Regions from separate parts of the Paenibacillus filicis genome, predicted to be linked through region 3. Evidence: predicted binding sites of a transcription regulator. Region 3 holds the regulator's gene; each other region holds the start of a gene.

Region 1 (9,795 bases), on a different contig from region 3:
GTAGTTGACGACCGAGTTGCTCTCGGCAACAGCCTTCATGCCTTCCGGACCGCTAACTGTGTAGATCAGTTCATACGCAGCCTCCAGCTTCTTCCCGCTCAGCTTCTTGCTGATTGCCAGACCGCCTCCAGCACCGCCGGAGAGACTGTTCGGATCGCCTTTGCCGCCTGGAACGGACGGAAGCACCGTCACTTCAACCTGATCGAGCTGTTCTTTCGTGCCTGTAGCGGCCATGTTCGTAAGTGCCCATGCGCCGTCAATCATCATAGCGGCCTTCCCTTGGATGAAGTACTGCTCCATCTGGGTGTTATCCAAACTGTTGAAGCCCTGTTGGAAAGCACCTGCATCAGCCAATCCCTTGAAGTAAGTCAGCGCCTGCACGAATTCCGGATCGGTGAACTTGGCGCCATCCTGCTTCGCGGCTTTCAAGAACCAGTCCGTGCCCGTTACGCGGTCGGCCAGAGAGCTAAGAATACTGGATTGTGCCAGCCAGGCTGCCTTGTTCCCAAGCGAGATCGGAGTCACGCCTTTTTCCTTGAATGTTTTGATAGCGGCCATCAACTCGTCCCAGGTTTTCGGAACAGCGACGCCGTGCTTTTCAAACAAAGATTTATTATAGAAGAACAGCGACGTAACCGAAGCATTGATCGGCACCGCATATACTTCATTATTGAAGGATAACGCTTCGAGCGCACCCTCCATGAAATTGTTTTTCCACTCAGGATGCTTGTTAACCAATGGAGTAATCGGCTGGAGGAGGCCGCCGTCGAAATATTCTTTAATTCCGGTACCGGCATGCGCGAAGAATACATCCGGCATCTCATTGGCTGCCGCAACGGTCTTCACACGCTGACGATAGCCGTCCGGAGGAATCGCTTGGGCATCGAGCTCAATATCAGGGTGATCCTTTTGGAATTTCTCGATCTGAGCGCGTACCGCCTTGGCCCGCAGGTCATCGCCGGAGAAGTTATGCCAGACGGAAAGCTTTACTTTTTCTGCCGGCGCTTCTTTTTTCTCTCCGCCGCTTTTCACTTCGCCGCCACCCGCTGGCGCCTGGCTACAAGCTACCAGTGTGGATAATGCCAATACGGATGCAAGGCTTGCCGTGATTCTCTTTTTCATCGTTAAACCCTCCTCTTCTTGACTACATCTTTAGTATAAAGAGATCGCTTCATACGTAGTAGGGGATATCCTTCAGCCAGAGGGTAGAAAAAATCCGGTTTTACGCATGTTTGTGTTAGATAATCTAACACAAAAGACACATAAAAGCACGGAACGGATGCCCGCCCGTGCTTTTATTCATGTAAATTTGAGAAAGATAGTCTTAGGAAAAAGACGCTACCCAGTCTAGGATGACTTTGCCCAGCTCCTTGGGCGCTTCCTCCATACTCATATGACCGGTCTCAGCGATGAGCCTTTGGGTCACATGATCGCCCTGCACGACAAAGGTCCGTTCAGCCGCAATAATCTGATCGTTCTCCCCCGCCACCAGCAGAAGCGGCAGCTCCGTATCACGAAGCACGGCATTCCGGTCAGGACGCTCCCTCATCGCATCCAGCGTATGTACGGCTCCTTCCGGACTTGTGCGGAATCCGATTTCCTTGGCTTTACGAACAGCTTCCGGCATCGATTCCAGATGAGCCGGCGCAAACAGCTTGGGTACAAGCCCTTCAATAAATACCGGCAGGCCCTGCTCGCGAATCGTTTGCTTAGCCTTCAGCCGGCCTTCCTTTCCCTTCTCGTCATCGGGAAACGCAGTGGAATGAATAAGTCCGAAAGCACGAAGCTTATCTGCATGACGCTCTGCCAGCGCCAGTGTTACATACCCACCGAGTGAATGCCCGAGTACAATCGCCTTCTCCGTACCCAGCTCATCGATCAGTGCCTCGATATCTCCTGCCAGCTTTTCCATCGAGTAGGACTCGTCCGGCGAACCCGATGTTCCATGTCCACGCAAGTCCGGTACAATCACGCGGAAATGTGCGTCCAATAGCGGTACGACCTGATCCCAGTAAGCTCCGCTGCCGCAAAATCCATGCAGCAGCACCAGCGGATGTCCTGAACCCTGCTCCGTATAGGACATGCTCCAGCCGCCTCGTTCTAATGTACGTTTTCCCATATGTATATACCTCCTCTTAATCCGGCCTGTCAGCCGGAGCCACTACTATCAGTATACCCGATATACCCGCCGGACTGCGATCTGAACCAAAAAAAGAACCGTTCCGGCCGGAACGGTTTGATCTGGGACCTTCCATGCTCGCCTTGCGGGCGTTATACGGTATCATCCTCTCGGAGTACCGCGCCTCCGTTGCTCCGGATCAGGTCAACCACTTCCCGGTAATCGCCTTCCTTGACGTGCGCACTCAGCGCATAGTGGTGCTCACGGTCATCCACGCCATCGTTATTCGCGTCATGGCTGATCCGCTCCGCTTCGTTCAAGCCGACGAACGCAGCAGCCGTTCCTCCTGTGCTTCCGCTCGGATAGGAAGCACCTGCCGCGCCGATTGCCGCATTGCTGGAGCCTACAGCGGCACCGAGCGGAAAGAGCAGCAGACTGTGGTCTGGAGCTTCCTCGATGGCGCCAACCTCAATCTGTTCGATCGGGTAGGTTTGCAGCAGGCTACGGACATGCTCGGCGTCGCTTTCATTGTGGAAATAAGCTTGGATATGCTGGCTCATTAGGGATCGCTCCTTTGTTCGTCGAATGGGTTCTCCTTCTTATTTACCCTAATTCGCTCATTCTTACGCATTGCAGATCCGTTTCCCTGAGAATCCATCGGCTCTTACCCTGTTCGCTAAGACTTGGCTGCAGCAGCCTCCGTGCCTGCCCCAGTGCCAGCTTCAGCCCCTTGCTCGGGCCTCGGCATCGTCGCTGAAGCTCCCTGTAATCCGGCCTCCGTCTGCCTCCGTCTGACCGGGGATATCCACCAGTACACGGCGCCTACGAACAGAGCGCCTCCCACGATATTACCTAACGTCACCGGTATCATATTGTGAAACCAGCCAGCCATGCTGATTGTCTCGGGATGAGGCAGCGCAAGCGCCAGACTGAGTACCGTCATGTTGGCAACACTATGCTCGTATCCCGAAGCGATGAACCCGTAGAGCATCCACCAGATCAGGATCAGCTTGGCCGTCTCGCTCTTGGCTCTCAGCGATGTCCAGATCGCCAAGCATACGAACCAGTTACAGAGAATGCCTCGGAAGAAAAGCTGGCTGTACGGCAGCGACATCTTCTTGGCCGCGGTAGCAAACAACAGATGCTCCGGCCCAATCCCGGCGAAGATCCCGGCTCCAACAATGAGCCCGACCAGAACAAGCGCACCCAGCAGATTGCCCGCATAGCACCAGAACCAGTTGCGAAGCGTATCTTTCCAGGTCGTCGCGCGTGAAAGCGTACTGACCGTGTAATACATATTATTGCCGGTGAACAGCTCCGCACCTGCGAAGATAACCAGAGTCAGGGCCACTCCGAAGGAGACCCCCATTACCATCGAGGTCACCGGGGATTTGATCGCGTATAGCGGAGCTCCGACTGAGAAGATCAGCACGATCCCCAGTCCGACGTATGCGCCAGCCAGCCCGGCAGACAACAGATAACGCAGCAGGCTGCGCTGGAGCAGCTCTTTTTTCTTCATAGCGGTCTGCACGAGTACCTCTACCGAATCCGTGAACATGCCTACCATCCCGCTTTCTATTCGTTAATCTTCAACCCTTCGCTTCCAAGCATTCAGGAACAGTTGCCGGCTGCTTTCCGGCTGCCGCCCCTTATTGTCGCCTATTCTTCTCTCTCCGGCAAGGGGCTTCACAGCTTCATCTTACCTTGTTGCCGCCCTACAGTATGTGAAACTTATCACATATACAGCGCTCTCGTTATAAATCATGCCTCTTCGAGACAACCTACATCTGGAGGTGATCAAGCATGTCAGGAAGAAACAGCAAGCCGAAGAAGAACGGACCGGCCAGCAGCCCGTCTAGACTGGACCAGTATGGCGCCAAGCTGGCTGAAGACACGGTGCCCCGTGATGCAGAAGCCTGCGATACGAACTCCGGACGCAGCTAATGACAGCTCCAAAGCCTTACGGAAAGCTCGGTGTCAGATGACGCCGGGTTTTTTCCTGTTCCTTCCCTAAGTGCCCCCTGTCCGAAGCGGCTCGAGCCCCTGCAAGATTGGCATAGACAAGCACACCCGTACCCTCATATAGTAGAAGGAAGACGAATATAGTAATAGACTCAAGTAGACCCAAATTCAACCAAGTCCCGCTTCCATGTCCATGAAGGAGGTTATCATTGTGAAGTTTCGCCGGATGGCATTCGGAATGGCTTCTTGGCTCGCCTTATCCCTCACCCTTCCGTTGTCCTCCTCCGCTATTCCTGCCGCACCTGCCTTCCCCGATACGGCCCGTCACTGGGGATCGGCCGCCATCGAGTGGGCGGTCAAGCAGCATATCGTTGACGGATATGAAGACAACACCTTCCGTCCCGACCGTAAGGTGTCTGAGCCTGAATTTCTTGCCATGCTGCTGCGCGCCTATCCGATCAAGACAAGCTCCGTTCCGAGCGGAACACCATGGTACCAGCCTTATTACGACATAGCCGGCGCCAATGGATGGACGCTTCAGCGCACCTATGACGCCGACTCCTATAACCGGGGTGCTGTCGCGAGGCTGATCGCTTCCACGCAAAAAGGTTCCCTTAGCTTGAGCGATTCCATCAGCTACTTGCTGAAGAATGGGTTATCGCAAGGCAAAACGGCCGCAACGGTCGAGGGCTACCGTGCAGCCGATCCTCTGTCACGAGCGGAAGCCGTGCAGTTTTTGATGAATATGACATCCAAGGTGTCCCAGCTTCAAGCAGCCGCACCTTCAACCGCTTTATCGAATGCGGGTACCGGCCACAGCCCGGCCGGGGCACCGCCCGCTGGAGAGCCCGTGCGGATCACCGCGGTTTCCGTTCGCGGCATCGCACTGGATGATTCCGCCGCGCAAGTCACGGCCAAGCTCGGGCAGCCTGACCGACAGGACCCGTCAGAGTACGGCTTCACGTGGTACATTTATAATCAGAATTACGCCAATTACGCCCAGATCGGCATCGACGGGGACCGTGTCGTCGCACTCTACTCCCCCTCCGATAACTGGCATACGGACAGAGGCGTTCAGGACGGAGTCGACAAGAGCACCGTGGAGCGCCAATACGGCAAGCCGTTGGCATACATCGTGAAGGACAACACCCGGTACATGCTGAATTACGGCAAAGGCGAATACGGCACTTACGAGATCGCCGGGGCTTATGTGACCTTCTTCTATGACCTGCACCGCAGCGATGTCGTTACCGGCCTCCAGGTGATCGGCGGAGCGGCGGAGCAAGCGATGGCTTCAATGTACCCCAAAGGAAGCGATGCATTGAGAAAGGCCTATGAGCTCCAATCGTTCGATCTGGCTAATGCTTCACGGGTCAAGCTCGGCTTCGATCCCTTCACCTGGGCCGAGGACATCAGCTCCACCGCCCGCAAGCATAGCGGAGACATGGCCAAGCAGGGTTACTTCGACCATAAGAACAAAGCCGGACAAAGTCCGTTCGACCGAATGAAGCAGGACGGCATCACCTTCAGTGCGGCTGCCGAGAATATTGCTGCCGGACAATCCAGCGCGATCTTCTCGCATCACGGCTGGATGAACTCATCGGGACACCGCTCCAACCTGCTCGGCGGTACAAGCCGGCTGGGCGTAGGCGTGGCCTTCGGCGGCAAGATGAATGTGTACTACACGCAGAACTTTTATTCGCCTTAAGCCATGCCGTTCGCATATCAGCTGTACAGAAAAACGCCTTCCGCTCCCAAGCTTGCGCTGACGGGCAGAAGGCGTTTGGTTGTTGACGGCATCATGGAGGCTGGTTTGAAAACCGCCTGCTTACTGCTTCTCGATGGATTCAAATAAAAACGATTGACCATTGCGGTAAAACCTCGGATCATATAAGCCGAGCTGCTTCTCGTCATCGACAATGACTACGAATGGAGACCATTCGTACAGAGTTTTGGCTGCAGGATTATTCGTGAACAGGCGATCCAGGTCCGCACCGTCCTGCGATGTCAGACGCTCGACCGGCTGAAGCCCCGTCCAGAGCGAGCCTTTCTTCAGTTCAACCTGCTCGCCCGACTTGCCGATGACGGTGAACACTCCCGGGATGAAATCAGCCGACAGTGCAACCTGCTCATATTCCCCGGAAGCCTGCTTGTACAGCGCATAGCCCTGAGCCGACTGGACCGCGACATGCAGAACCATCAGCAGCCAGACCACACGGTAAATCCGGTAGCTCCGCCGTCCATCGCCGTACCGTTTCTTCCGGCTGCGGGCCCACAGCCATCCTGCCAGCATAATGACCCAGAAGGTCAGGTCCACGATCGGCACCGTGCCGTACGTAATCCGGACGGTCGAGAATGGCTCCAGATACCCGGTCCCCCAGGCGTTGAACAGATCGCTCGTATCATGAATGAACACCGCGAGCGTCCCTAATCCGGCAAACAGCCAGCCCTTGGTTCCCCATATCCAGCGGACGATGAGCGCGATCAGCGCTCCCCACACGGGCACGAGGAATATAGAGTGCGTCAGCCCGCGATGCCACATCTGATAGCGGCCTGCCGTATCCCACCACGACGAGATGACGTCGATATCCGGAATCTGCGAGCCGGCTACAGCTGTAAAAAACAGCGCCTGCTTCTCCTTGCGGCTAAGTCTTTCTTTATTAACGGCCCCATACAGAGCCAATCCGAATAAAGTATGTGTGATCGTATCCATCCTGGCAGATCCTCCCGGCTAACTTGTGCTCCCGCAGCTTTTTCTCGGCCACGGTCAGCCCCCTTATAATCCGGCTCTTATACGGATACCGCCAAGCGGTCTCCAGAAGTCCGAACAACAATCGTGAACGTAAACTTGGTCCCCTTTCCCTGTACGGATTCTACCTGAATCTGCCCCTCCATCAGCTCAACGAGACGCTTGCAGATGGCGAGCCCGAGTCCCGTGCCCCCATGCTTGCGCGCGGAGGAATCATGCTGGTGAAACGGCTGAAACAAATGAGGGATATACGAATCGGGAATTCCGGTACCGGTATCGCGAACCGTACATTCCAGCTGCAGCCGCTCCCCTTCCCGGTGCTTTTGCCGAATCCGGATGTCCACGGTCCCCTCCTCGGTAAATTTAACTGCATTGCTGATCAGATTAATCAGAATCTGGCGAATACGTCCCTCATCCCCGAGCAGCAGCTCCGGCACCGCCGGGTCGAGCAGCCAGTGGATTTCCAGGCTGCGCTGCCGGATCTCCGGCCGGAACAGCTGCAGCGTATCCTCCATCGTCCGCTGAAGACTGAACGGGTCCTGATGCAGGCTGACCTTGTCATGCTCCAGCTTGGAGAAGTCCAGTACCTCATTGATGACCTGGGTCAGCCCCCGGCCGCTTTTCACCATGATGGCGACGTACTCCCGCTGTTCCTCCGTGAGCGGCGTTTCCAGCAGCAGCTCGCTCATGCCGATCACGCCATTGAGCGGAGTGCGGATCTCGTGGCTCATAATCGCCAGAAACTCGCTTTTCATACGGGCAGCCCGCTCCGCTTCGAGCTTGGCCTGAACGAGCTGCTTCTCAGCCTTCTTCTGTTCGGTAATGTCTTTGGATATCGTATATATATCGACAATTTTGCCATCGGCTATCATCGGTACAATCGTCGTGCTGAGAATGATCTCATGCCCGGCTCTGTGCCTAATGGAGAACTCCACCGTCTGTGGAGAGCCCTGCAGCACCTTAGCGAAGCAGCTGCGTATTTTGTAGCTTTCGCGGCGGTTGACGAACTGTGAGAATGACCTTCCCGCATAGCTGCCTGAGTCATAGCCGGTGATGCGCTCGGCTGCAGGGTTCGTCCGCAGCAGCCGTCCATTCGGATCGAACAGGCAGACCATATCGGGGTTATGCTCGAAGATGGAGTCATACCGCTGCTTGTTCCATTCCGCCATGCGCAGGGCAAGTCTGCGGTCCAGATACTGGGTAAGCGCAATCAATAGCATACTGAGCAGAGCTGCTGCTCCGATCCAGCTGGCCAGCCGCATCTCATCCCTGCCGGGGATCAGCTCCGTCTGGTTCAGCTCGCCGGCGAACGAGAAGTGGGCAGCCAGCATGCCCGTATAATGCATGCCCGCGATCGCCGCCCCGAGTGCCAGCGCTCCGGCCAGCCGCTTGGAGGGTGTCGCCTGACGCCCTGATCGCCGGTATCGGGCGGAGGCGTACAATACCGCGAACGATAAGCCGCATGCGATAGCCACCGACAGCACGACGAGATAAGGGGTATAGGATAGCTGCGCTGCTGTCCGCATCCCAGCCATCCCGACATAGTGCATTCCGGCGATCGCCGAGCCGATCAGCGCGCCCCCGCCCAGAAACTTCGCGCCGGACGGGGCCTTTCCTGCGGTGACGGTCATCGCCGCTCCGGATGCCCCCACAGCAAATAATAAGGATAAGGCCATATAGAGAGGATCATAGTGAACGGAAACCGGGAGCTGGAAGGCGAGCATCCCGATCAAATGCGTGGACCAGATGCCCATCCCCAGGGTCACAGCCCCCAGTACAATCCAGGATGCCCTGCCTCGGCCCTGAAAGGACCAAACACGTTCGGCCAGTGCTAATGACGCATACGAAGCAACGAAAGCAACGAGTAAGGATAAGGCAACCAGCGGCAGGCTATAGGTTTCATGCAGGTGTTCCATTCGTTCACCTCGATTTCACTTGATGAAGACGCCGCCGAACGGCAGCGCTTCCCTCAGCACGCGGCGAAGCAGGGTATCCTGTCGCAAACCCGCTTCGAAGTTGCGGTCCCTGGCAGCCGGCTGAATCAGAACCTTGCCGGTGCCTTTCATTTCCCAATGGTAATTCATCTGCTGGCTGGCGAGCGGATTGCCGTAGACGGCGAGCCGCATCTCGGCGCGTTCCGGGAAGGCGACCAGACAGCCCGTATCCACATACACCGGGCGCTCTGGATGCAGGTTCAGCTCGCAGAGCGTCCCAGTGGAGACGAGACCGAGCAAGCCGCCTCCGGAAAATCTCATTCTCACCCAATCCTGGGTGACGAGCGCCTGCTTCACCCGCTGGAAGCGGCTCTCCAGCTTCATCTGCCCGTCATACAGCAAGACGTGCCGGATATCGAACAGCAGATCGCTATGTACAGGCAGCTCAACCGCCTTGAATTGGAAGCCTGCCGGTACTCCAAGTATAAAGGTCGCAGGCCCCGTGATTCGCGATTCGATCCAGCGCTTCTTCCGGTATATACCGGACAGATTCAGCAGCCGGTCCTCCCGCCCCTGGGACGGTCCCTCAAAGGCAATAATTCGCTGCGGATGCAGCACATGGGCGGCTTCCCCCTGCTCCAGCGTGATGGCAGCCGCTTGACCGTCAGCAGCGGAGCCCTCGACCCGGGCGTTCATTCGGGCCCTCCGGGTACGCCACGGCGCCCCCTCCGCCATAATACGAAGCGAAATAGGCGGGTCAAGGCGAAATACAGCAGCGCCAGCGCTCCGGCTGTCAGCGCCGTCCAGGCAATCTGCCGGTTACGCACCATCTGGGCCTGGCGGGCATCCTCCAACTGGCCGAGCGCATGCTCCAGCTGCTCATTGCGCCCTCTCAGCTCTTCGTTCTCACGGAGCAGCTTGTTTTGCGTGTCCTGGAATCGTCTGGCCGCTTCCTCGGACCGGGCCAACGCGTCTTCCATCTGCCGCCGGCTTTGCTCGAGCTGCTGTACGGCATCCTCATATTGATTCTG
Region 2 (9,795 bases), on a different contig from region 3:
AGGCAGGCGCTGCTGTTGTATGACCAAGGCAGGCTGACCTATCAGGAGGCGGCCGGAATTATGGGGATTAGCCTGTCTCACTTTAAGATACTGCTTTTCCGGGCCAGACAACGGCTTCGGCAGCATGCGGGAAGGGATGGTGAAGCATGAGCGAAGAGTTCAAACGAAAGCTGAAGCAATATGCGGATGGAACGCTGCCGGATCAGGAGCGGGAAGAGATGGAGCGGGAATTGGAGAAGATGGAGGCTTACCAGGCTTACCTGGAAGAGGTGATGACTGCCAGTGAGTCTTCGAGGGATGAGTCGGAGCAAGCAGACCAGATACCGGAGCGCCGCGTTCCGAAGGGAGCCGAGCGGCGTATTATACGCAAGGGCAAGTGGAAGGCGCGCCTGATGAATGGGCTGACTGGAGTCGGTCTGATCCTGCTTCTCACGATCATCAGCGGGATCTTAACGGGCCTTTTCTATGGAACGGGAGAGCCGGACCGGATGACCCAGTACAGGGATGCTGTAGCCTCGGCCATTGCAGTCTCACGTCCCAATGTTACAGCCGAATTGAACGGCCAAGGGAACGCCTTTTTTTCCATGGATCTGACGGGCAAGCTGATGAAGCAGATTGGGGACTCCCGGGAGTCGGCAGGAGAGCTATCGATCAAGTTTCTGATGAGTCTGGCCACAAGTCCCCAGATTTCCTGGAGGGACAACCGGAGCTGGGGCATCTTCCATCACCCGGCCTACAAGCCGCAAGGACAGGACACAGACACCACAGAGAAGAGTAACAGCCGCACGGATGACAGCGAGTGGGCCACGCTGGATAAGCTTCCTGAGGGTACAGTGGCCGAGGTCTTCATCTCCATGGATCGCTTGATCCCGATCGACGAGCTGCTGCAGTGGCTGGAACCCAAAAATCTGGAGCCCGTCTGGTTCGCTGCAGATGTGGGTCCAAGCTCGTGGAGAGACGACAGCGGGATCGTGATGAGCCCGATCGGATTTCCTTACCAGCCTCTGTGGCACCCGGGCGATATGAAGGTCGATCAATACTCGGAGCGTAAAACGGGCTGGTTCGGCAAGGTCGTGATGAGCTCCAGCTCTTCTCCATCCGTCAAGGCTTATGGGGACGGGGAACTGCGGGGACAGAACTTCCTGCAAACACTGAAGGTGCTGCAGCAGTACAAATCGGTAACGAGGCAGGTTGCACCGTTTATTAAGGTCGATGAAGCAGTGGATTACGTGGAGAAAAACGGCGTTCAGCTCTATGGTCTAGTGCTCACTGGACCATCGAAAGAACTGTTGAAGCTCAAGCAGGAACCGTGGGTCCGAAATCTAAGGGTAGGCGAGGTCCGGCTGTGGAACTGGAACGATCGGCAGTAGCCTTCCATGAACCCGAGTGTGCGGGAGTACAGCCGGTAGGAGGCAGGGGAAGCTATCGAGCGGATGAAGGCTTCCCCCGCTGCCAGCGTCATGCGGTCCGGACGATATGCGTACTATACGTGTAGGTCTCGGTTCTGAAGGGAAGGCCGGGCGAGGAGGGCAGTACTTCTTCCATAAACGGCAGCCGCGGCGCATACACGAAGCGCCCTCCCACCGTTAGCGATCGGAGAATATCCATGTAAGCACGCGCGTAACGCTCATGCTCGCCATCTGCCTTGAGATGATGATGGGTAAAATGATTGGAGAACGCCATATGGGAAATAACCGTTCCCCATGTGTTCGGCTCAAATGTATATTCAAACCAGCCAGACCGGTGGAGATCACCGGCCGGTGTGACATTCCTGTCAATTCCAACCGTAGGGATGCCATGCGCTTGTATGTAGCGGATGAGGCTGGCCTGTGCTCCGCAGCCTATGTCCAGCACAGGGGAAGCTATCGCGCTCAGATCGAGATTCAATACAGCTAGCTGAAATTCAGGTGTATATTCCGCACATGTGATGTTCGGCAGATCTGGGTGGTCCCTGTATGTGCGAAAGATTTGGCTGCCATTGGAATAGATCAGAAAAGCTTGCAGGCGTTTATAATGAGCTGCGAAAATAGGTTCAATTTCCTCGTCGCCGATGACCGTCTGTTCGCCAAGCCGGCTGAGCCGGGCAAATAAATGACCGTAAATTTCCTGAAGTCCGGCATAGTGCCGGCGGCTGAACTGCAAGTATTGATTGACCTCCCAGAATAACTGAATCGTCTGGGAAGCGGCGCTCTCCATCACTTGCATAAGCTGTCCGTTTGTCTTGGCCGCCTGCATAAAGAGGGAGATCTCCCGGGCTTTCACGCGCAGCAGCTCGATGGTTTCGGCAGCTGGGGTCAAGACGAGCGTTCCTCCGGTAAGCTCATAAAAAAGACTTTTATCCCGATTGTGAACGAGCTGCCGTTCGATTTCACGCTGGAAGTCGGATAAGGTGAACATGACGGTTTCTCCTTTCATAACATTGTTTACATAATATAAATTATGTTAATTCCAGATCAAGCGGATCGTGGTTCCGTTCCCTTCTGAGGCTTGAACCTCGATTACTGCTCCTAGCGCCTCGGCCAGCGCTTTGGTCACCGCCATGCCAAGCCCAGTGCCCTCTGAGGCACTCTCCGTATCGGTCCCCCGGTAATACCGCTCGAACAGCCGCTCCAGCGTAGCCTGATCCATCCCGTTGCCGTCATCCTGAAAGGAAAGAGCAGCTCCGCCTGATTTCAAAGCTGATAGTGTAACGGTCAGTGTCGTCTGCGCCGGGTTATGCAGGAAGGCATTCGCCACCAGATTGTCTACGATCCGCTGAAACCACGGCTTGTATAGATCCAGATGGACAGGTCCTTCGGCCGGAATAAAGTGCACGGCGGCTGCGTTCACGAACGGTGGATGGCTGGCCTCGCGCAGTGCCTCGGGGAGGTACTCGTTCATATTGATCGTCTCCAGAGAGGGAGCCTCCACGCCGTGGCGGAGCTGGTAAGTCAGCGTCAGGTCACCGATCAGTCCTTCGAGGTGAGAGGCTTTATCCAGCATAATTTTTCCAAAGGAACGGACCTCCGCCGCCGACCATTCATAGGTAGGGCTCTCCAGCATATGCGCATAGCCCTTGATCGACGACAGCGGTGTCTTCAAATCATGGGAGACGCCGGCAATCCATTCGTCGCGCAGGCGCTGCGTTTCTTCGCGAAACCGCCGGTCGCTGTGCAGAGTATGCGTGAGTCTATCCAGCGAATCCAGAACATCCCGGTAGATCAAGTATTTGCGCTTGCGCTGTCCGCGGCGGTTGAGGCTCTGGGGCCGCCTGCCCGCTCCGCCCGGCTCCTCATACCGGCCTTCGGCCAGCATGCGCAGCCAATTCATGATATGCAGGATGGGAGAGCCAACCTGATGCCCGAAGCCGTAGGCTAACGCCATAAATGTCAGCATGGAGGCCGCTACCAGCATCCCGATGCCCAGAATGAGCACCCGGTATTCTGGAACAACCAGAGGCTGCTGGCCGGGTTTGGTCCCCGGCAGGGGGGAGCTGAGCGCCCAGGTGTGTCCTGCTGGCTGGTCATGATGGAGGGTCAGCTTGGTATTATACCGGTCCGGATAGATCGAGCGAAGCGCCATCTCCTGGATGGAGAAGCTGGTGATCGCTTCCTTCGGACGATTGAACGATGCCAGCTCGATGCCGCCCGCATCTAGAAGCTGCAGCCAGCTTCCCTCACGCTCTAGCCGTTCCCTCAGCTGTTCCGGAACCTGGAGCTCATGTCCTTGCTGTACGCTTTGCTCCGCCAGCTGACGGAGCAGGATATCCCGCTCCGGCGGCTTGCCGTAGAGCAACGTGTATCTCACTCCGTCTTTATCCTGGATCCACAGGTACAATTGATAGGGAAAAGGAGCCTTACCCAGCCAATAGGCCGTCAGTTCCCCAGGGCCATACGAGGACGGGACGTCGGAGGGCGTGAAGAAGGATTCCGTAACCTGTCCATGTGTGTCAATCTGCTGCAGCCAGCCTCCGCTCTCCCGGACCTGCTCCAGCAGCTCAGGTGCATACTGAGTGCTGCCGCCTTTGGTTTGAAGAGTTTGCACGAGCCGATACAAGCCGATGCTCTCGAACTGCCGGGCTGCTTCGAGCCGTGTCAGCCTCTCCGAGCTCCAGATCATGGCGACTGCCGCTAGGCTCAGCAGAACCAGCCCCATGACCAGAAGCCACAGAATCAATCGCCGGGCAATGCGCCATCTAATATTCAAAGCCTTGCTCCTTTTTCACCAGCTTATACCCCAGTCCCCTGACATTCACGATATATTCGGGCTTGGACGGATCGACCTCGATCCGCTCGCGAATGCGATGAATATGAACCATGATGGTGTTATCGTCGCTGAGACTGTTCCCTCCCCATACCCGTTCGTACAGCTCCGTCTTGGTAAACAGCCGGTTGGGATGCTTGCACAGAAACAGCAGCAGCTGAAATACCAGGGAAGGGCAGGGGACCTGCTGACCTTCGACGATCAATTCGGCGGCCGTTTCATTCACCTGGAATCGTCCGAACGAGTAGATGTTGCCTGGTGCCGCCACCTCCGCAGTCGGTTTGCCTGTACGCCTCAGCAGCGATTTGATGCGGGCCACGATCTCCAGCGGGTTAAACGGCTTCGTTACATAATCATCTCCGCCTACGGCAAAGCCGGTCAGCTTGTCAAAATCACTCGAGCGGGCGCTTAGAAACAGAATAGGAGCGTCTGTTGCCCGGCGGATAAAGGGACATGCCTCGATCCCGCTCATATTCGGCAGCATGACATCGAGCACGATGACATCGTACGGCTTAGCCTCACAGGCCTGTATGGCAGCCTCTGCGGTTCTTACCTTATCAATTTTAGTAAAGCCCTCTTTCAATAAAACAGTCTCCAGCAGCTGGAGGATAGCCTGTTCATCGTCGACTAACAGGATGGAGGCGTCGTTCATGGCAGCTTTCTCCCTTGGGTGTCCTATTTCACACTGCTTCTAGTGTACCACGCTTTGAAGGGGCGAGCATGGGAGCGAATCTTAACGACAGCTTAATTTTACCGGATTATAATTAAGCCTCACGTAAGCTCATGTTTCCTTGAGGTTAAGCTGGGACTTGTATAGTAGGTATAGAAACTAACATCCAAAGGAGGAGTACCATGATTATGCTTTGGATCAAGGTTGCGACCGCTGGGCTTCTATTACTGGGCTTGGGCGGGCATACTCAACTGCAGAATAAGGAGGAACCCCCCGTGGAAACTTCATCAGGCATGCGGACAGGAGCAGGTAGCTCCGTCATTCAGGCGGAGGAGATCGCAGAGGCGCTCATTCGCCAGGAGTATGACCAGGTATACAACCAAACCAGCGAGCCATTCAGGGAGATGATCTCGGCAGCGGACTTCGCGAAGGCCGTTCAATCCTTCAGCAGCGATGTCAAGACATGGAATCCGAACTCGGATCTGAAGGTCAACGGAGGCCGTTACATCACGTGGGCAAATCCAGAGGGAACGAAGGGACTGATCGCTCAACTCGGTCCGGACGGCATCATCGCCGGACTGCAGATGGTCCCGTTGAAGCAATTCCCGCAGACGGATATGGCCTTCACCCAGCAGGAGTTCAGTCTCCCGGTCGAGGGGGACTGGCTCGTATTCTGGGGCGGAGAGAATGTGCTCTCCAATTATCATTACGAAGTGAAAGAACAGCGGTATGCCTACGATTGGATTCAGATCCGGGACGGTTACTCGTATGACGGCGATCCTTTCAAGAATGAAAGCTACTATGCCTTCGGGCAAAAGGTTACGGCTCCACGCGACGGAAGAGTGGCGCATGTCGTGAACGATATTCCCGATAATGAGCCGGTCGGCACCATGAATCCGGATGTCCCTGCCGGCAATATGGTCGTGATCGATCATGGCGATGGCACGTACAGCTTCCTCGCTCATCTGAAGAAGGGCTCTGCCACCGTCAAGGTCGGCGACCTCGTCGCCAAGGGCGACCTGATCGGCCTGTGCGGCAACTCGGGCAATTCCAGCGAGCCTCACCTGCATGTGCAGGTATCGGATCATGTGGATCTGTTCAGCGGCAAATCACTGAGAATCAAGTGGGAACGAGGACTGGAGCCTCGCCAAGGCGAGGTGGTCCACGGCAAGCCGAGCATTAATGAGTAGGCGGAGCGAAGCGAGGTAGCGCTTTGTGAAGCCAACAAGACCAACAAGCCACGTTGTCCCCGCGGCTTGTTGGTCTTGTTGTTCATTCAATCTCTGATCGGTACATTATGACCGTTCCGAAGCCGACGGGCCGGTCAGGGCAACTTGGTATGGTACAGCGTGCGGTCACCCATATCCCAATGGGGGAAATATATCTCATCGCCTGCGATATACAGCGCGGTAGCCCGTGCTTCAAACAAAGCTTCTCGCGCGGAGCCATCGATCCTGATGCGCTCGACAGAAGCCGATCCAGCGATGCCGAAGCCTCCGCTGACGTAGTACAGCCAGCCGTCCCGGTAGTTCATCTTCCCAAGCGGCGGGCGGGTAGTTTCATGCAGCAGGATATGTACTGAGCCGTCGGCGTTCATCTTGTAGAGCTGTTTATCCTGGCTGACATAATAGATCCAGTCATCGATGAGGATGAAGCTTGTAACCCCATCATGTAGCTTCCTCGCTTCGGACCCGTCCAAGTTCATCACATACAGTCCGCGTTGTCCGTCCTCTCCCTTCAGGACGTAGAGCCGGTCGTTCGAGAGGAAATACTCCCTCAGATCCTTATCGTCAAGCAGCTTCTGCTCGTCTGTGCCGTCTGTTCTCCTCCGATTCAGGCCGTCAGCCATATCATATATCCAGTCGCCCTGCACCCACAAGTGTCGGGCATCTTTATCCGAGACAAGGGTTCTGTCGGAACCGTCGGTACGCATTTTGTAAATGGAATTTTTCTTCCAATTATCGAAGGCGATGTAGTATAGCCAGTCTCCGACAACGTTGATCGATAAGGCCTGGTCGTCCGACAGCTGGGTCTGCTCCGAGCCGTCCGGTCTGGACTTGATCAAGGCTAACGGGTTTTGGTAAACCCAACCGTCCTTCACAGCGAGCTGTCCGCCACTGGCAATATTGAGCCGATCCTGATGAGTCTGAGTGGCAGATGAGGGTTCCGCGCAGGAGCGGATGCCAAATCCCCGCTTATCGTCCCAAGAGGTCGTCCAGCCGAACGCCTCCCGGGTAAATGACCAGGTCATCGGAAAATAGACGATGTTCCGGTACAGTAGAACCGGGTAGGGTTCCTCTTGGTTGATGATCGACTTCCCGTTTACCTTAATAGGGAAGGGAGCCAGAGTTAGAGTGGCATCGCCCGCTCCGTCCAGATTGCCTTCCGCTGTCAGATCTTGTATGAGCGGATTGCAACCGGAGCTAGACGCGACCGACAGTCCATCCTGCTCGCTCCAATCGACAGTTAGTCCGAGGGCCGAAGCATAGTGCCAAGTCATCGGGAAATAAATCATCTCGCGGTACAGCAGCGCCGGATATTCGCTATGACGCTGATCCGTGAACACCCCGTTTACTGCGACGGGGAAGGCCGGGAACGAAGCCTTGGCCTCCTGAGCGGAAGCGTCCGGATTCAGAGACAGGGAGGCGCCCGTCAAGGCGGTAGAAGCTAAGAGAATTGCTAGAAGCCGACAGCTAGAGCAACGAAAAGGCATGAAAGCACCCCTTTTCCAATTCTTTCTATTCCTATATATTGGACGTCTTATTCGCAAAAAAGGGTGCAGCGCTGCAGAAACTTTTGCGCATCCGTTTCCAGTCATCGTGATGAATACGGTAACCGATTCCTCGCAGGATGTATGCGGTGGGTTCGTCTATATCGAAGCGAATCGCTAGAGGCTAGGAAGCATATAGCCGGCTGATTGCGCTGTGACGTAGTTCACACTCTCGTCAATAGAGAGACACGGCTTTGACACGATAACCCCCCGTTAGGGCTATATGCACCTTATTTCCATCCGGTATAATAAGGAGCATAGGAGCCATGAAGCAATGGGCCCGGGTAGTCATCCCGGAGTTTCTGCCGAAACATGCATACAGCGGGAGACTGCAACTCATATTGTGAACATTTTCACATTTTATTTGTGATTTATTTCACGTGAATAATTTCACATTAATTATGAATGTTACGGCTTCCTGGACTTCATGGATTCAAATAAAACCCGAAAAATGAAGGGAGCTCGTTATGGACATCGTTGATTTGGCCCGTCTGCAGTTCGCTTTGACTACGATCTTTCATTTTGTGTTTGTCCCGATCTCGATTGGCTTGTCCCTTCTGGTCGCGATCATGGAAACGATGTATGTGGTGAAGAAGAAGGAGCTTTACAAGAAGATGGCCAAGTTTTGGGGGACCTTTCTTCTGATTAACTTCGCCGTCGGAATCGTGACCGGTATTCTACAGGAGTTTCAATTTGGCATGAACTGGTCGGACTTCTCCAGGTTTGTGGGCGATGTATTCGGCACACCGCTGGCGATTGAAGCACTACTGGCTTTTTTCCTCGAATCTACCTTCATCGGCCTCTGGGTGTTCGGCTGGGAGAGGCTGTCCAAGGGACTGCATCTGGCTTGTATGTGGCTGGTCACGGTCGGTACGATGTTGTCCGCGCTCTGGATACTGGCTGCCAACTCCTTCATGCAGCGTCCTGTCGGCTATACGATCAACAACGGACGGGCGGAGATGACGGATATCTGGGCGCTGCTGACCAACGGACAACTGCTATGGGAATTTCCCCACACCTTGTTCGCCGCCTTTGCGACAGGAGCTTTTCTCGTGGCGGGGATCAGCGCCTGGAAGCTATTGAGGAAGGAGGAAACGGAGTTTTTTATCCCATCCTTCAAGCTGGGCATCACGGTCGCTCTGATCTCATCACTCGCCATCGCCCAGTTCGGGCATGGTCAGGCGCAATATCTGGTGGAGACCCAGCCGATGAAAATGGCGGCGAGCGAAGGCTTATGGGAGACGAGCGCCGACCCTGCTCCCTGGACGGTGGTCGCGGCTATTGATGCCCGGAATCAGCAAAACAGCCTTGAGGTCAAGGTTCCGTATCTGCTCAGCTTCCTGTCTTACAGCAAGTTCTCCGGCTCTGTGCCTGGCATGAAGGACTTGCAGGCGCAGTATGAGCAGTCCTACGGTCCCGGCAACTATATCCCGCCGGTCCGCACGACCTTCTGGAGCTTCCGGATTATGGTCGGCAGCGGAAGCGCCATGATTTTGCTCAGCCTGTACGGGGCTTACCTAGCGTTTCGCAAGAAGCTGGAACTGCCCAATAAGCGTTATATGCAGCTTATGATGGCGGCGATATCGCTGCCTTTCATCGGGAATACGGCAGGGTGGATCATGACGGAGATCGGGCGTCAGCCATGGACGGTATTCGGACTGCTGCGTACGGAGGATTCGGTCTCACCAAGCGTGTCAGCGGCGCAGATCTGGACTTCGCTCCTTGCATTCTCCGGTATTTATCTGGTATTACTAGGAATTTTGGCGTATTTATTCGCCCGCACGGCACGAAAAGGCCCTGATGGCCATGCTCACGAGGAAGTACAGCTTCATGATCCGTTCGAACAGGAGGATAATCGCCATGTCGCTCAATGAATTATGGTTTGTGCTGATCGCGATGTTGTTTACCGGCTTTTTCTTTCTGGAGGGGTTCGACTTTGGCGTCGGGATGGCCACCCGGTTACTGGCGCGCAATGACAGCCAGCAGCGGGTCATCATCAATACGATCGGCCCGTTCTGGGACGCGAATGAAGTTTGGCTGATCACGGCTGCCGGCTCCATGTTCGCAGCGTTTCCTCATTGGTATGCGACGATGTTCAGCGGCTATTATATGC
Region 3 (9,795 bases):
TTGTCGCAAGCTGCCAGCACATCCTGGATGCGATGAAATTGCTATCCAAGAAAAAATATATGCAGCTCACCGAGCATACTGTGCAGATTAACAGCCTCGAGAATGAAGCCGACCGTCTGATGCGCGAAGGCATCCGCGAAATCTTCACCAACCCGAAAGAGCCTTACCATGACTTTAAACTGAAAGAGCTTTATGAACGTCTGGAGCAAACGACTGATGCCTGTGAGGACGTTGCCAACATTTTGGAAGGCGTAGTACTGCGATATTCGTAAGCCGATTGGGAAACGCCCTGCTTGCGGAATCCGCACGGTATGACTTAGGAGGAATTTATGTTAATCACCTTGATAATAGTCGTCGCTCTAGCACTTATATTCGACTTCATTAACGGGTTTCACGATACGGCCAATGCCATTGCCACATCCATTTCGACCAAGGCCCTTTCACCCCGTTTTGCTATTCTTTATGCGGCCGTGCTGAACTTTTTGGGAGCTATTTATTCGTCCGAGGTAGCCAAGACCGTAGGCGGCAGCGTCGCCAATCCGGCAACTATCGAGAACGGTATTTATATCGTCATATCTGCGTTAATCTCCGCGATACTCTGGAACTTGCTGACCTGGTATTACGGAATTCCTTCCTCTTCCTCTCATACGTTGATCGGCTCGCTGGCCGGTGCCGTTATAGCGGGTGCTGGGTTCGGAGCATTGAACTGGTCGGGCTTTAGAGAGATCATCCTGATCCTGATTTTATCTCCCATTATCGCCTTCGCTTCCGGGTTTCTGATCATGTGGATCATCAAGAGAGTCATTATTGCGACCGGCAACGATTCCCGTTCCAAAATGAACCGGACGTTCCGTTCGTTTCAAATCTTATCGGCCGGCCTGCTTTCCTTCTCTCACGGGGGCAATGACGCACAAAAAGCGATGGGGATTATCGTATTTGCACTAGTGACACTCAATGTGCAGGATAACCTGGATGTTCCGCTGTGGGTCAAGCTGTCCGCTGCAACGGCGATGGGCCTTGGGACCTCGATCGGGGGTTGGAAGATCATCAAGACGATGAGCCGCAACCTGCTCAAGATCGAGCCGATCAATGGTTTCGCAGCCGATCTGAACTCATCAATCATCATTCAGACATCGACCCATATGGGTATGCCGCTGTCTACGACGCAAGTCATTTCTTCGTCCATCATCGGTACGGGATCCGTGCTTCGTTTCCATGATGTAAAGTGGGCCACCGTGACAAGAATGATTATGACGTGGTTCATCACGATTCCAATCAGCATGGTGCTCGCGTTTATCATCTACAAAATCGTATTTATGTTCGTGGCATAAAAGCCTGCAAAGCTGGAGCGGCCGTCCTTTGGGACGGTTTTTTTGCGTTTCGGGTCTACATGATCAAGAAGACTATGGCAGCTAAACCAGGTCAAGCCGAAAAGTCCGTACCTCTCGGCACGGACCTGCTCACTTCATTCTGTTTTGTCTAATCCAAATAATAAGCCAAACTCTGCAGCTCGGTCGTAAAGTCAGCGTGATGAACACGGATGTCTCCAGGAACTCTAATAATCACAGGAGCAAAGTTCAGGATCGCCTCCACGCCCGCGTGAACAAACTGGTCGGCTACCTGCTGCGCCTCCACAGCGGGAACCGTGATAATCCCAATGCGCACCTGCAGGGATCGGATCGCCTCAACCAATTCATCCATCGGTTTTACCTTCAGGTTGTTGATGGACTCACCGATCTTGGATGGCTGCGCATCGAAGACGGCTACAATCTTCATATTATCTCTTAAGTAAGCGTTATAATTGCATAGAGCGCGTCCCAGATTGCCTGCCCCTACGAGGGCAACGGGAATAACTTTGTCCAGCTTTAGAATTTGCCGGATTTTCTCGATCAGATAATCGACATCATAGCCGATCCCCTTCTTGCCGAACTCTCCGAAGTAGGCCAGATCCTTCCGGATTTGGGCCGGATTCAAGTCCAGCTTTTGACCGAGATCCTGGGAGGATACGGTCGATATATTTTTTTTGCTGAGCTCATTCAGAAATCGTAAGTAAATAGGCAGCCGGCGAACGACCGCCTCGGAAATTTTAATCGTCTTCATGCTTTCTTCTCCTCCATCCACTGCTTGATACGCGGAACCAATTGACTCGCATTCATATGCTCGATCTTCGGACCCGGCAGCGAATACAGGAAATACTTGCCATAGTTCGTATCGATGACCCGTGTATCGTAGATAATTACGATCCCCTTATCCGAAGCCGTCCGCACCAGCCGGCCGAACCCCTGCTTGAAGCGGATAACAGCCTGCGGCACCGACAGCTTCATGAACGCATTCATATTCCTCTGCTTGAGCTTCTCCGTCTTGGCTTCGACGATCGGATGATTCGGCGGCTGGAAGGGCAGACGAACGATCACCAGCGCGGACAATGCCTCACCGGGTATGTCTACGCCCTCCCAGAAGCTGCTGGTGCCGAGCAATACGCAAGCGGCGCTGCTCTGAAACATCCGCGTCAGCTTACTGCGGTTGCCGCTGTCCACACCCTGGCCCAATACATGGACGCCGAACGGAGCCAGCATGTCCTTCAGCCCGGCATGTACCGTCTTGAGCATCCGGTTCGAGGTGAAGAGCACAAGCATGCGTCCTCTTGTCTCCAGCGCCACCTCGGCTAGGGAAGGAATCAATGCGTCTACATACTCCTTCTCGCCCCCGAGTCCGCTGCGCAGTGTAGGGAAATCCCGCGGAATCGCAACCAGTGCCTGCTCCCGGTAATTGAAGGGCGAGGGAAGCTGCACCGTCTTCAGCTGGCCCCCTGGCTCCGATTCGCGTAATCCGAGCTGCTCGCAGGTATAGTCGAAGGATTTGCCAACGGACAAGGTAGCGGAAGTCAGAATCACACTGTCCTTCGGCTCAAAGAAATGATGGCGCAGCATCGAGCTGACGTCGATTGGAACGGCGCTGAGCTGCAAGGAACGGTTTTTGCCGAACTGTCCGCCCTCCAGCCAGTACACATAGTTATCATCGGGCATCATCATGAAGAAGTGCAGGTCGTCCTTGTGCCTATGCAGCTCCTTCACCGTGCCGGACAGATCGGTGACCAGGCTCTGTACGTCGAACTCGTCCTGCGTTTCCTTGAGCTCCGATACTAGTTTATCCATGCGCTTCAGTGCTTCTCCCGCATGAAGCTGCATGTTTTCCTCCAGCACCTCGAGCTTATCCCAGCCCCGCGGCAGCGATTCCTTCTTGAGGCGCAGCACCAGCGAGCCGCCTTCGGGCTGGGCGGATTCACTCATACGTGCTGTCGAAAGCAGCTGGAACAGCAGCTCATTGAGCTGATCCCATTCCTCCTTCAGCTCGACCAGGTTTTCAACTGCCCGGTCAATATCCGCACTCCAGTTCGCCACCCGAGGGTCCTCTCCCGCTTTCTGCAGCTTGAGACGGAGATTCGACAATTGTCCGGACCTGCTGTCCTTGTACAGCCACTGGAGCGTGCTCAGCAGCGTCTGATAATGCAGCTCGATGCCGAGATGCTTACTGGCCACTTCCTCGAAGTGATGCGCCTCGTCGATAACCAGATGCTTATAAGCAGGCAACAGCCGGTTTTCAGCTTTCATATCTGTAAATAACAGCGAGTGATTCGTGATGACCACATCAGCCGTATTCGCCTGATGACGGGCACGGTGATAGAAGCATTTCTTGAACCAAGGGCAGGCACGGTTCAGGCAGGAATCGGTATCACTCTCCACGGAATGCCAGAACTGCTTGCCTTTGCCCGGAAAGAAGAGCTCCTCTTGGTCGCCATGCTTCGTCTCGCCCAGCCAGACGAGCATCTGTCCTGCCGTCACACGGTCTTCCTTGCCCGACTCGAAGTCCTGGGTATTCAGCTTATGCTCGAACTTGCGCAGACACAAATAATGCCTCCGCCCCTTCAGCACAGATGCCATAAATCCCACCGGGAATAGATCATGAAGCAAGGGGATATCCCGCTCCCTAAGCTGCTCCTGGAGATTGATCGTATGCGTGCTGACAACTACTTTCTTATCATGCTTGAGCCCGTAATATAGAGAGGGAATCAGATAGGCGAGAGATTTGCCCGTACCCGTCCCGGCCTCTACCATCAGATGATGTCCCGCCTCGAACGCATTCTCGACCTCGCTAAGCATCGTGACTTGGGCTTCGCGTTCCTCATACGCCTCGAACCGATTCTTCAGGACGTTTCTCAGTTGTCCGTAGAAGCCCTCGAAGGTTGGGTCCAGCGAAAGCACTTCCTTCTCTTCGCGAACGGGCTCCTCGTCTCCCCAATCTCCAACATTCAGGGCGAATTGGCGGTAATACCGCTCAGAGTCGGGATCAAGAGGCTGATGGAGCTCGCGGTATACGAGCGCTTCATGCAGCAGCCATCCGAGATCGCTGGTTGAATCTGCGAATATCATATCCAGACGCTGTAAGGTCAGCAGCGGCAGCGATTGCAGACGCTCGAGGCAGGTCAGCCAGATCAGCGCCGTCACCTCGGCATCACTATCGGCCTGATGCGGCCGCTCATGCTCGATGCCAAATGCCTGACAAACCATGGTTAATTGAAGACTCGATAAGCCAGGATACAAGATACGGAGCAGATCCATCGTATCGAGCGTCCGGCCGTCGAACGGAAAATAGCCGTTCTCATCCAAAGCCCTCTGGAGAAACGCAAGGTCAAAGCCAACATTATGTGCGACCAAAGCCGCATCCTGTAGCAGCGGTACCATATCCGCTATTACCGTGTCTATACTCGGGGCTTCCCGCACCTGATCGTCATCGATGCCGGTAAGCGATGTAATCGAAGCAGGTATACTTATGCCCGGATTGACGAGGGAAGTATACCTGCCCGTGATTTGCATATCCTCTATGATGAAAAGTCCGACCTGGATAATCCGGTCTGCCGCCGAACTGCCCGTCGTCTCAAAGTCCAAAACCGCAAATTTCATCGGTGCCAAGCTCAATCCCTTCGTTACACGATTCCCTTTAGCATACCATACTGCGGGGAAAAGGAATAGCCGCCAAGCTAAGGAAGCCGCTGCAGATAGCTCTACAGCGGCGGACAAGCGGGACGCATACCCTTCGATTCAAAGTGCAGGCCGCTCTGATCCATGCGGCAAAAGCCCAAATCGATCAATGGCTCGACGCTTGACGGGTCGGTTCGATAAGCCATTGCAAATAATTCGCAGGCTTTATCCATGTTGTTCTGTTGAACCTGAATGCAGCCCATAATATTGAGCGAGATCGCTTTGAGCTGCATATGCTCCGTGAGCTGGGACAGGAACTGAAAGTGCGCATAGCTATCTTCCCTCTGGCCCTGATGCAGATAAGTCATGGCCAGATACAGGCGGGCCAGCGTGAAATCCGGCTGTGCATGCAGCAGCTCGGAGAACTGCTCGGCAGCCTCCCCATACATATGAAGTTTATAATACCCCTGTGCTTTTACAAATTGATCCGACCGCTTATCCGTGAGCTCCGGATGCGGGAGTTCCGCCTCCTTCGGAAGCTGGGCGATGCCTGTACCCTGCAGCGTATGGCCGAGCTTTTCTTCAAACAACAGCCAATCCTCAATGCATTCATCGCTCATCGCCTTAAGAGACTGCAGCTTTTCCATCAGCCGCTTGCGCTGCATGCCAGTTGAGGACGGGTATTCCGACAGCACTTCATCGAGCATATCGTTCATCGAGGCAAACAGATGCTTGAACATACGCACATCCCACCTTTGCTGGCTTGGTATGAGGTATCTTCATTGTGCGTCGCCCCGCCTCGTTTCATGCGGTTTACAGTACGGTGGAATGAATTTCTTCCTTCAGCACGCTGACGATTTCGTTATCATCCCCCATAATGGCAATGCTGGGAACATGCTGTCTCGCGGCTTCGTCCGTCATCATCGCATAAGACATAATAATAACCTTATCGCCTGGCTGAACCATACGAGCAGCGGCACCATTCAAACAGATCACGCGGGAGCCGCGGGGCCCCGGAATAATGTAGGTTTCAAAGCGTGCTCCGTTGTTGTTGTTCACAATCTGAACCTTTTCATTGGGCAGCATGTCGATAGCATCCAGCAGATCCTGATCGATCGTAATGCTGCCCACATAATTCAGATTGGCTTCCGTCACGGTGGCACGGTGAATTTTGGCTTTCAGCATGGTACGGAACATAAGGAAATCCCCCTCAAGTTTAGATAGAAATAACGGCGTTATCGATCAACCGGGTATTTCCGAATTTAACGGCGACGGCAACGATCACACGATTGCTGTCCGCAAAAGAACTGACCGGCTGCAAGGACGGAAATTCCAGTACCTCCACATAGTCGATGACAGCCAGCGGCGCCTGGCGGATCTTGGTCTCCACCAGGAGAGTTACTTCGCTTGGAGTCGTATCATCAGCTCCGGCTTCGAACCTAAGCCGCGCTTTCTGCAAAGCCTGGCTCAAGACAACCGATTGCGCACGCTCCTCCGGGCTTAAGTAAACATTGCGCGAGCTTTTGGCGAGGCCATCAGGCTCGCGTACGATCGGACAGGGCACGATCCGGACCGGCATATTCAGATCCAGTACCATCTGCTCGATGACCGCGACCTGCTGCGCATCCTTCATGCCAAAGAACGCCTGGTCCGGCTGTACGATATGCAGCAGCTTGCTAACCACTGTCGCTACGCCGTCGAAATGTCCCGGCCGCGAAGCGCCGCAGAGCCGAGAGGTGACCTCCTTGACCGATACGATGGTCCGTGTAGGAGCAGGATACATCTCCTCCACCTGCGGCAGGAATACGATATCGGTGCCCGCCTTGGCCGCCAGCGCCAGGTCCCTTTCCTCATCGCGGGGATACCGCTCAAAATCCTCATTGGGCCCGAATTGGAGCGGGTTCACGAAAATGCTCAGTACAACCACGTCACAGGCTGCGCGAGCCGCCTCCAACAGAGAGGCGTGTCCTTCGTGCAGAAAGCCCATCGTAGGGACGAAGCCGACCTGCGCATCGGGATTCTCTCTTTTGGCTGCCCGGATAGCGGCTCTGAGCTCGGATATGCTGGAGAGGACCTGCATGATTAATGTACACCTCCGTATAGATGGCTAGCCACTTCCTCCGGCTTATGGAAGGTATGCTCTTCCGCCGGAAACTGGCGGGCTTTGACATCCTGGACATAATGCTGCAACGCGCCCCGGATCACATCGCCGACAGCCGCGTATTCTTTCACCATCCGCTTGGGATGCGATTCTCCGGCATACCCCAGCAGATCATGAAACACCAGCACCTGGCCGTCGCAGGAAGCTCCGGCTCCGATGCCTATCGTCGGAATGCTCAGCGCATCCGTAACCTCGCGGGCCAACTCATCCGTGACCAGCTCGAGGACAACAGCGAACGCCCCGGCTTCTTCCAACAGCTTAGCATCGCTGAGCAGCCGCTTGGCCTGTTCATCCGTTTTCCCCTGCACCTTGAAGCCGCCGATCTGATGAATGGATTGTGGAGTGAGCCCAAGATGAGCCATAACCGGAATACCGGCCTGGACAAGCGCCCGCACGGCAGGAACGATCTCGGCTCCGCCCTCCAGTTTGACCGCCTTGGCAAGCCCCTCCTGCATGAGACAGGCCGCATTGCGCAGCGTCTGATCCAAGCTGCCATGATACGTGGCGAACGGAAGATCCGCCACAACAAAGCTCGTCCGAGCTGCCCGGGTCACAGCCTTGGTGTGGTGGAGCATATCGCTCAGCGTAACCGGCACGGTCGTTTCATAGCCCAGCACAACGTTGCCAAGCGAATCACCGACGAGCAATACCTCGACGCCTGCTTGCTCCGCGAGCATGGCCGAGGTGTAATCGTAAGCTGTGACAACGGTGATCGGGTTCCGATCCTCTTTCATTTTTCGCAGTTTGGCGGTTGTTACGGGTTTGCGTGTTTCCATGGAACAGCACCTGCTTTCCCCATTTAATCGATAAATCCTGGTAATGCGATTGTTCGCCGGATTGCCCCCGAATATGCAAAAAAACCTTCCTGCCCTCTGAAACTGCGAGAGCTGAAAGGTTCACATGGCAAATTAAACCTATGACCCTTCTGTCTCGGTCCTTGAAAGGCTCAGAGCAGAATCCGGCATAATGCTTGATAAATTCCAACCTTGTAGCTCATGTCCACTACCCCGAACCTGATTGAGGGCTCCAGGTGCAGCTCCACATGGGATGCCGCCCCGGTCATCGAAAGCCCTCAAAGCTCAGAAATAGTATGATTTATTGTAACAAAATCGACAACAGTTGTCATCTAAAATCGATATCGCCCGAATACAGGATGCGAACGGAACCGTCGTCCATTCGCAGGCTCAGCGCTCCATGATCGTCGATTCGCTCCGCAAAGCCTTCGATCGGCCCTTGGGCAGTCGTGCTCGAAATCCGTCTGCCCAGCGAAACGGTCAGTGCCTCCCACAGCAGCTTGACCGGTGCGAAGCCTTCAGTCCGGTACAAAGCATATACTTGCTCCAGCTCGGTTAGAATCCGATTCAGCAGGGCAGCACGGTCTATCTTGGTGCCTGCCGCTATGGACAAGGATGTCGCCTTCTCCAGCAGCTCTGCCGGATAATCCTCGGGCGCAAGGTTGACACTGATGCCGATTCCTGCAATCACATGACGCAAGGAACCGTTCTCCACGCTCGCCTCAAGCAGGATGCCGCCTATCTTCTTCCCGCCTACGAGCAAATCGTTCGGCCACTTGATTCCGACATCCAGAGAGGTGACAGCACGGATCGCACGGCAGACGGCCACAGCCGTAAGCAGCGTCAGCTGCGGGGTATCCGCCAGATTCAGCCACTCCGGCTTCAGCAGCACGCTGAACCACAGCCCCTTTCCCTTCGGCGAATGCCACACTCGGCCTAGCCGGCCCCGGCCAGCCGTCTGCAGCTCAGCGAGCGCCAGCGCGCCTTCTTCGGCTCCTGCCTGGACGAGCTGCTGAATGACGAGCTGCGTAGATTCTACTTCCTCGGAGTACTTTATCTGCCGGCCGAAGCGCTCTGTCTGAAGCGCCGACAGAAACTCAGCTATTGGGAACTTTTCCGGCGCTGACAGCAGACGGTAGCCTTTGCGCGGAACAGCCTCGAACAAGTAGCCTTGCTGCTTGAGCCGCTCGATCTGCTTCCAGATGGCCGTACGGCTTATCCCCATTACCCCGCTGAGGTGCTCTCCTGAGACAAAACCGCCGTCCGATTGCTCGAACAGCTCAATTAAACGCTCACTCATCTTTTTTCCGTCTCCCGGTATTCGTCATATTGGCCCTCAGCCGCCAGCAGCAGGGCTTCTTTCTCATTGGGAAGCAGGCCCAGTGCCGTTTGCCGGAGCAGACTCAGCAGCAGCTTGCCGGTCCATGGCCCTCCCCGGAGCCGCAGCCGCTGCAACACATCCTGTCCGGTTAGGTGCAGCTCGCTTAGCATGGCGACTGGCATGTCTGCCAGCCAGTTCTCCCCGTTGTCAAGCCACACTTGTATCGCGTCTGCGAGTCTATGGTTAGAGCTCCCGGTTCCCCTACTCACCCAAGCCGGATCCAGCCTGTATAGCTGCAGCAGGCTACGAAGCGTATCCTTGCCGTATTGCACGGCCGCCAAGATCCAAGCCGTTCGCTCAGCCGCCTGACCCTCCAGGCTTGACTTGCCTTCTTGAAACCGCTCAGCCCCGTCTTCAGACGCTTCGGCCTCATGCGAAGGCGTGACAGACGCCATTCGGCTCTTGCTCGCGTTTAAGCCTCCTACGGCCTTCCCTGCCCCGCCGCAGCCGATAACGGCTTCCGCCAATTGTACGCGGGCA

What was found. The regulator Rex, encoded in region 3, represses fermentation and respiration genes when NADH is low (regulators of the CRP and FNR family bind a similar motif). The targets are predictions, from matches to a motif close to TTGTGAAATATTTCACAA.
Region 1: a site for Rex is predicted at 3,842-3,859, ahead of WMW72_RS33780 (formate/nitrite transporter family protein). Genes of this name have one in related genera too.
Region 2: a site for Rex is predicted at 8,024-8,041, ahead of WMW72_RS32665 (cytochrome ubiquinol oxidase subunit I). Genes of this name have one in related genera too.

Annotation. Positions count from the first base shown of each region.
Region 1 covers NZ_JBBPCC010000037.1:5,494-15,288, forward strand. Annotated here, with positions in the region: gene WMW72_RS33765 (extracellular solute-binding protein) at 1-1,122, opposite strand, end outside; gene WMW72_RS33770 (alpha/beta fold hydrolase) at 1,325-2,119, opposite strand; gene WMW72_RS33775 (hypothetical protein) at 2,272-2,679, opposite strand; gene WMW72_RS33780 (formate/nitrite transporter family protein) at 2,796-3,677, opposite strand; gene WMW72_RS33785 (hypothetical protein) at 3,923-4,063, shown strand; gene WMW72_RS33790 (CAP-associated domain-containing protein) at 4,293-5,789, shown strand; gene WMW72_RS33795 (metal-dependent hydrolase) at 5,910-6,794, opposite strand; gene WMW72_RS33800 (MHYT domain-containing protein) at 6,872-8,746, opposite strand; gene WMW72_RS33805 (AIM24 family protein) at 8,762-9,460, opposite strand; gene WMW72_RS33810 (hypothetical protein) at 9,457-9,795, opposite strand, start outside.
Region 2 covers NZ_JBBPCC010000033.1:34,907-44,701, forward strand. Annotated here, with positions in the region: gene WMW72_RS32630 (sigma-70 family RNA polymerase sigma factor) at 1-150, shown strand, start outside; gene WMW72_RS32635 (anti-sigma factor) at 147-1,370, shown strand; gene WMW72_RS32640 (class I SAM-dependent methyltransferase) at 1,459-2,397, opposite strand; gene WMW72_RS32645 (sensor histidine kinase) at 2,443-4,185, opposite strand; gene WMW72_RS32650 (response regulator transcription factor) at 4,175-4,894, opposite strand; gene WMW72_RS32655 (M23 family metallopeptidase) at 5,095-6,102, shown strand; gene WMW72_RS32660 (DUF5050 domain-containing protein) at 6,237-7,568, opposite strand; gene WMW72_RS32665 (cytochrome ubiquinol oxidase subunit I) at 8,150-9,556, shown strand; gene cydB (cytochrome d ubiquinol oxidase subunit II) at 9,543-9,795, shown strand, end outside.
Region 3 covers NZ_JBBPCC010000002.1:396,478-406,272, forward strand. Annotated here, with positions in the region: gene WMW72_RS05445 (DUF47 domain-containing protein) at 1-272, shown strand, start outside; gene WMW72_RS05450 (inorganic phosphate transporter) at 330-1,331, shown strand; gene WMW72_RS05455 (redox-sensing transcriptional repressor Rex) at 1,480-2,100, opposite strand; gene dinG (ATP-dependent DNA helicase DinG) at 2,097-4,961, opposite strand; gene WMW72_RS05465 (tetratricopeptide repeat protein) at 5,063-5,719, opposite strand; gene panD (aspartate 1-decarboxylase) at 5,793-6,176, opposite strand; gene panC (pantoate--beta-alanine ligase) at 6,196-7,059, opposite strand; gene panB (3-methyl-2-oxobutanoate hydroxymethyltransferase) at 7,062-7,916, opposite strand; gene WMW72_RS05485 (biotin--[acetyl-CoA-carboxylase] ligase) at 8,263-9,234, opposite strand; gene WMW72_RS05490 (CCA tRNA nucleotidyltransferase) at 9,231-9,795, opposite strand, start outside.